3 regions of the Geothermobacter ehrlichii genome follow, and region 3 is predicted to be linked to each of the others. Evidence: riboswitches for the same ligand, from Rfam matches in the RefSeq annotation. Region 3 holds a riboswitch; each other region holds the start of a gene.
The links. A riboswitch is a leader RNA that binds a small molecule or an ion and turns the genes downstream of it on or off. The one in region 3 is predicted to bind cobalamin.

Region 1 (2,253 bases), on a different contig from region 3:
CCGTTCGGGCCGAGAAAGGCGAACAGCTCCCCCCGGGCGACCCGGAAGCTGATGCCGTCAACCGCGCAGGTTTTTCCGAAGCGGCGGCAGAGGTCGATGACTTCGATTTCAGCGGGCATGGAGGGCAAGTCTATAGTTCCTCCAGCCGTTTCAGGCTTTCCTGCAGCTGGCGAATGTAATTCCGGTTGATTTTCTCATAGAAGCCGAGGCCCCGGAAGTAGGTTTTCCCTTCGTATTCCACGGTCAGGCTGTCGACCTCGATGCCGGCCTGTTCCAGCTCCATGGCCCAGGAGGGAACACCCTTGTCATCGGGCTTGGTGCCCATGATGTCGTTCATGATGTGATCGCCGGCGACATACATGAACGGTACCAGCCGCACGCGCTTCACCTTGCAGGCCCTGGCCCTGGCCAGGGCCTGTTCCCGGGTCAGGATGCCGTCCACGCCGCCGACGAAAACATTGTCGTATTTTTCGCTCAGGTAGCGGTCCAGACCGAGGTAGGTGGCGTTGGAGCCGGGAAAGGTCTCCGGGGTGCCATGGGCCACGAGCACGTTGCAGCCCTGGTCCGGGGGAAGGAAATAGGGTTCCAGGCTGTCGATCGTTTCGAACACCCAGGGCCATTCGTGCAGCAGGGTGCCGCCGTATTCGATTCGCAGGCCGATCTGCCGGAAGGCATCGATCTGCCTTTCCATGTCTTTGAATTCCTGACCGGGGAAGATGTGCAGGGACTGGATGGCGACCTTGCGATAGCCGTCGTTCTCCAGGTTGGCCAGCACCTGGGGCAGGCTGAGGAAACGTTTGTCGATCCCCTGCGCCTTGAACTTTTTGTTCGCCCGTTCACGGACGATTTCGGAAGTAAAGGCCCACTCGATTTTCAGCTTCTGGTATTTGGCCGGCAGTTCCCGGCGCAGCTGTTTTTCGAAGGCGTCGTAGGTCACCATGGCCCTGGTGGTGGTGCCGAAGGCGACGATGACGATCGCCGGTTCCCGCTTCAGGGTGCGGGTCATGCTCCAGGCCGAAGTTGTGTAGAACGGCAACAGGAGCAGCGCCAGCAGAAAGGGGAGCGCACGGGTCGTGCGTTCGAAATGGCGGATGGTCGCGGTCTTTTGCATCGATTGCCTCCCTGGGAGAGTCGGTCGTCTGATGACCCGTCAACAAAAAATCCGCACATCCCGAACAGGATGTGCGGATTTCCGTATTCAAATCCACCGCTGTCGTTGCCCTTTGCTCCCAGAGTCCCGGGGAGCTGCTTGCGGGCGGTTCGTTCCGGCAGGTCTTCTGGCTCGCGAATCGTCCTCCGGGCCGCCTTCCCGATCCTGCAGATCAGTGGCAACCGGCCCTTCGTCCTCGCTCACAGCGGCGGGTCCGCGGGGGATTTGCACCCCTCTTCCCTATTAAACCCTGGCGGGTACCGGCGAACGTTATTGTTTTTGGCTCGCTTTTAGTAGCACGAAGCCGACGCCAAGACAAGTCCGTATTGCGAAGGGCAGCGGCCCGACGTGTCGGTTCTCAGGGCAGAATCAGGCCGATCAGGGCGTAGAGGGGGGTCGGATAGATGCCGAGCAGCAGCGCCAGGAAGAGGCAGACCACCACGACGGCATGCTCGCCGGAACTGCCGGGAGAGAGACAGAGGTCGCGCTCGCGGGCGAGGAACATGACGATGACCGGCCGCAGGTAGTAGTAGAGCGAAACCAGCGAAGCGAGAATGCCGAGCAGCGCCAGGCCGGTGTAACCCGCCTGCAGCGCGGCGTGAAAGACGTTGAACTTGGCAATGAAGCCGGCGGTGGGCGGAATGCCGGCCAGCGACAGCAGGAAGAAGGCCAGGGCGCTGCTGCGGCGCGGATGGTGGTAGCCGAGGCCGCGCAGATCCCGGTAGTTCTGCGGCTCCTCCCCCTGGATGGCGAAGGCGGTCAGCACGCCGAAGGCGCCGATGTTGGCGGCAGTGTAGACCACCAGGTAGAAGATCACCGCCTCGCGGCCGGTCTCCCCCCAGGCGAGTAGCGCCGTCAGGGTGTAGCCCATGTGGGTGATGGAGGAGTAGGCGAGCATGCGCTTGATGTTGTCCTGGCGCAGGGCGCAGAAGGTGCCGACGACCAGGGAGGCTGCCGCCAGCGCCCAGAGAACCGGAATCAGCGACGCCAGATTGTCTCCGATGCCGAACAGCAGCCCGACCAGAGCGGCGAAGACCGCCCCCTTGGACCCGGTGGAGAGCAGGGCGGTGACCGGTGCCGGCGCGCCCTGGTAGACATCCGGT
Region 2 (2,253 bases), on a different contig from region 3:
GCGATTTCAACACGCCGGCTTCGTCACTGTCCGGCAACGTGCATGGCATGCCCCTGGCGGCGCTGCTCGGCGAGGGGGATCCGGAGCTGGTCGGCATCGGCGGTTCGCGGAAGAGGCTGCGCGCCGAGGATGTGGTGTTGCTCGGTGTCCGCGACCTCGATCCGGCGGAAAGGGAGCGCCTCCGCGCCAGCGGCATCTGTGCCCTGACCATGCGCGATATCGACGAGCGGGGCATGGGACAGGTCATGTGCGAGGCGCTGGACCGGCTGGCCGGCTATGACCGGCTGCATGTCAGTCTCGATGTCGACGCCATCGATCCCCGCGAGGCGCCGGGGGTCGGCACGCCGGTGCCCGGCGGCCTCAGTTACCGCGAGGCGCAGCTGGTGATGGAGATGATCGCCGATACCGGCCGCCTGGCCGCCCTCGACATTGTCGAGATCAATCCCATTCTCGATGACCGCAACCGTACCGCCCGGCTGGCGGTCTCCCTGACCGCCTCGCTGTTCGGCAAGCGGATTCTCTGAGCGGGCCGGGCGCCTTTTTTCTTGACAGCATGTCCCCGGTCACCGTATTGCTTTGCCGACATTGTGCATAGCTGTCCACCGGTGCCCGCGAGGGCCCCCGGACCGACCCCGGTCGGGCCGGGGAGGGAAGTGGGGTGCAAATCCCCCGCGGACCCGCCGCTGTGAGCGAGGACGAAGGGCCAAAGGCCACTGATCCGTACCGGATCGGGAAGGCGGCCCGGAGGATGATTCGCGAGCCAGAAGACCTGCCGGTATGGACGCCCCCACGACAACCTCCTCGGGAACGGGAGGGTGGGCAAAGCGGTCCTTCGAAAACGAGAAGCCCGCGCACTCCGCAGGGAGGCGCGGGCTTCTGTCGTTTTGGCGCCTCTTGATGCCTGCTGCCGTTTTCGGGGACAACCCGTGCAGAAGGAGGCAAGAGATGAAACGACGTGGGCTCGCCCTTGTTCTCGGATTGATGGCGTGGGTCGCCGTACCGGCAGCCGGCTTCGCCGTGGTACTGGACCCGGTGGTGGTCACCGCCACCCGCAGTGCCCAGCCGAAGTCGCAGCTGGCGGCCTCGGTGACGGTGATCACTGCCGACCAGATCGCCGCCACCGGCGCCACCCGCCTGGACGAGGTGCTGCGCGACGCCGTCGGTCTGCAGATCACCAGCAGCGGACCGGCCGGCGCCATCGCCACCCCCAGCATCCGCGGCTCGGAAGGCGCTCAGGTGCTGGTGCTGCTTGACGGCATCCGGCTCAATTCGCCGCAAAGCGGCCAGTTCAACCTGAGCAACCTGCCGGTGGCGCTGGACGAGATCGAGCGGATCGAGGTGCTGCGCGGCCCCGCCTCGGCCCTCTACGGCACCAGTGCCCTGGGCGGGGTCATCCAGATCTTCACCCGCGAGCCGGAGAGCGAGCCGCAGACCAGCCTGAGCTGGAGCGAGGGCCGCTTCGACAGCCGCAGTATCAGCCTGTCGACCTCGGCCAGAAAAGAGGGCGTGCGCTATCGGCTGGCCGCCGGTCTGGACCGCTCCCGGGGCTACCGGACCAATTCCGACCTGGAGCAGGGCAACCTGAACGGCATGCTCGGTTTTGAGCTGGGTGGCGGCTATGATCTGCGGCTGTCCGCCTTCCACCTGGACAAGGAGAACGGGGTGCCGGGCTCCACCTCCTGGCCCAGTCCCCGGGCACGCCAGCAGGACAAGAACACCCTGGCCGACCTGAGCCTGAGCGGTCCGGCCGGTCCGATTGAACTCACTGTTCGCGGCAGTTACGAGCGGCGACGCAACGATTACCAGGACCCGGGAGCCTGGACGCCGGTCGACGACACCCACATCGTCGAAACCTACGGCAGCGAGCTGACGGCAGGCTGGAACGGCGGTCCTGGCAGCCTGCTGGTCGGCGGCGACGTCTATCGTGACCGGCTCGATTCCACCGCCAGCGGCAGGCAACAGGAGGACCGCTGGTCCCTGTTCGGTCAATACGAGCTCCAGGCGGCCACATGGGTCAAGCTGCTGCTGGGGCTGCGCTACGACGCCCACTCCGATTTTCGCAACGAATGGAGCCCCCGGGCCGCGGCGCTCTTCAGTTTGACCGAAAGTGCCCGGCTGCGGGCCTCGGTCAGCCGGGCGTTCCGGGCGCCGACCCTCAACGACCGCTACTGGCCGACGACCAGCTTCGCCAGGGGGAACCCTGACCTGGATCCGGAAACCGCCTGGGAATACGAGCTGGCCCTCGATCAGGGA
Region 3 (2,253 bases):
GCGGCGGTCAGGCGGCAGTGGGGCCCGATGGTGCGCATCTACCTGGAGACCCGTCCCACCCTGCGCGGCGTCGTCTGGCTGCTCGACTGCCGCCGGGTGCCCAATGAAGAGGATCTGCAGCTGCTCGACTGGCTGGAGGAGCTGCAGGTGCCGACCATTCCGGTCATCACCAAGATCGACAAGGTCAAGCGCAGCCAGCGGGTACGCCAGCTGAAACCGATTCTGGCCGCCACCGGCCTGCCTGCCGACGCCTTCAGCGTCTTTTCCGCCCTGAGCGGCGAAGGCCGACAGGAGGTGTGGGAGAGGATTGAGGAAGCCCTGGGGCTGGTCGGAGAGACGGACGCATGAACGGTTATCAGTGGCTCGGGCTGCTCGGCGGCCTGCTGGTCGCTTTCGGCTTCGTTCCCCAGATCGTCAAGGTACTCCGGACCCGTTCCAGTCACGATCTGTCGCTGGTGATGCTGCTGGTCATCTTTGTCGGCGGTCTGTTCTACACCACCTATGCCTTTCTGGTTGGCGACCCGGTCTTCATCACCATCAATCTGCTCGCAACCGGCAATACCCTGCTGCTGCTGATCCTCAAGCTGATCTATCGCTGAGCCGATTCCGTTGACACCGGAGAAAGGCCTCTGCTAAAAGGGAGAGCGACAGAAGTCCAGGTGTCCGCCGCGGCTCGCCCGGCGGAAGAATAGGGAAGAGGGTGAAAATCCCTCGCTGCCCCGCAACTGTGAACGGCGACGAAGATCGCGGAAGCCACTGCCGGTCGATGGTGGGAAGGCGCGATCGGAGGATGACCCGTAAGCCAGGAGACCTGCCTGGACATTGACCGAGACTGGATCTTTCGCGGGAAGGGTCCGGGCGCGTCCCCTTCTTGACGAAGGAACCGACCCCGGACCAGGCTGGTTCGGGGTTTTTTCGTGGACGGACGCCCGACAGGACTGCTGCAGGTCTACACCGGCGACGGCAAGGGCAAGACCAGCGCCGCCATCGGCCTGCTGGCGCGCTTTCTCGGGCACGGCCGCCGCTGCCTGCTGGTGCGTTTTCTCAAGCCCGAACAGCCGGAGTCGGGAGAGCTGCGCTTTTTTCGCGATTGCTCCGGGCTCGAGATCCTGAATGCCGGTCTCGGCGTCGTCGGCCGGCGGGTCGACCCGGAGCGGATGCGTGCCAATGTGACGACCGTTTTCCGACAGGCCGCAGAAAGGCTGGCGACGGGCCGGTTCGACCTGGCGGTTTTCGATGAAATCAACAACTGTCTGGCCCGCGGCTATCTGACCGAGGAGGAGCTGCTCGCGTTTCTGCAGCAGCGGCCGGCGCATCTCGAGGTGGTCTGCACCGGCCGCAATGCGCCCCCCTTTCTGCTTGCCCGGGCCGACCTGGTGACATCCATGGAAAAGATCCGACATCCGTTCGACCGGGGCATCGCCGCCCGGGCGGGGATCGAGTACTGATGGCCCCCCTGGTTTTCGTAACCGGCGGCGCCCGTTCGGGCAAGAGCACCTTCGCCCGCCGTCGCTGCGAAGAGCATGGTGCGCCGCTGCTTTACGTGGCCACCGCCACCATCGAAGACGACGAGATGGCCTGCCGGGTCGAACGTCACCGGCAGGAGCGCGGTGACGCCTGGCGGACCCTGGAGGAGCCGCTCGAGCTGGCCCGGCGGCTGCCGCCTGCCGTTGGCGACGCCAGGGCGGTGCTGATCGACTGCCTGACCCTCTGGCTGAGCAACCAGTTTTTCGCCTGTCGTGAACAGGCGCCGCCGGTGCTGGCCCGGACGGAAGAACTGCTCGAAGTTCTGCTGGCGTTGCCGGTGCCGGTCTATCTGGTCAGCAACGAGGTCGGCAGCGGCATTGTGCCGGACAACCGGTTGGCGCGGCTGTTTCGTGACTTGGCCGGCGAGGTCAACCAGATGTTCGCCGCCCGCGCGCATCAGGCCTGGCTGCTGGCCAGCGGCCTGCCGCTGCGGCTGAAATAGACTGTTCAGGGAGAGAACCGCATGCAACCTATCGATCTTGCCCGTGCCCTCGACCTCATCCTCCCCGTCGATCCGGCCCGCCTGGTTGAGGTGCAGGCCCGCATCAACCGGCAGGCCAAGCCGAAGGGCTCGCTGGGGCGGATGGAAGAACTGGCCCGCCGCTATGTCGCCATCAGCGGCCGGGAGGATATCCGTAAAAAGGTCATCTTCACCTTTGCCGGCGATCATGGCGTGGTCGCCGAAGGAGTGAGCGCCTTTCCGCCCGAGGTGACGCCGCAGATGGT

Region 1: linked by a shared signal. The riboswitch ahead of EDC39_RS04560 (sirohydrochlorin cobaltochelatase) and the one ahead of EDC39_RS07890 (cob(I)yrinic acid a,c-diamide adenosyltransferase) in region 3 are both predicted to bind cobalamin.
Region 2: linked by a shared signal. The riboswitch ahead of EDC39_RS10535 (TonB-dependent receptor plug domain-containing protein) and the one ahead of EDC39_RS07890 (cob(I)yrinic acid a,c-diamide adenosyltransferase) in region 3 are both predicted to bind cobalamin.

What each region holds. Positions count from the first base shown of each region.
Region 1 covers NZ_VNIB01000003.1:117,972-120,224, forward strand. The annotation lists gene EDC39_RS04555 (ABC transporter ATP-binding protein) at 1-119, opposite strand, end outside; gene EDC39_RS04560 (sirohydrochlorin cobaltochelatase) at 131-1,111, opposite strand; cobalamin riboswitch at 1,251-1,428, opposite strand; gene EDC39_RS04565 (NADH-quinone oxidoreductase subunit N) at 1,509-2,253, opposite strand, start outside.
Region 2 covers NZ_VNIB01000009.1:107,928-110,180, forward strand. The annotation lists gene rocF (arginase) at 1-524, shown strand, start outside; cobalamin riboswitch at 589-791, shown strand; gene EDC39_RS10535 (TonB-dependent receptor plug domain-containing protein) at 946-2,253, shown strand, end outside.
Region 3 covers NZ_VNIB01000006.1:59,707-61,959, reverse strand. The annotation lists gene yihA (ribosome biogenesis GTP-binding protein YihA/YsxC) at 1-348, shown strand, start outside; gene EDC39_RS07895 (SemiSWEET family sugar transporter) at 345-599, shown strand; cobalamin riboswitch at 641-833, shown strand; gene EDC39_RS07890 (cob(I)yrinic acid a,c-diamide adenosyltransferase) at 918-1,448, shown strand; gene cobU (bifunctional adenosylcobinamide kinase/adenosylcobinamide-phosphate guanylyltransferase) at 1,448-1,969, shown strand; gene cobT (nicotinate-nucleotide--dimethylbenzimidazole phosphoribosyltransferase) at 1,991-2,253, shown strand, end outside.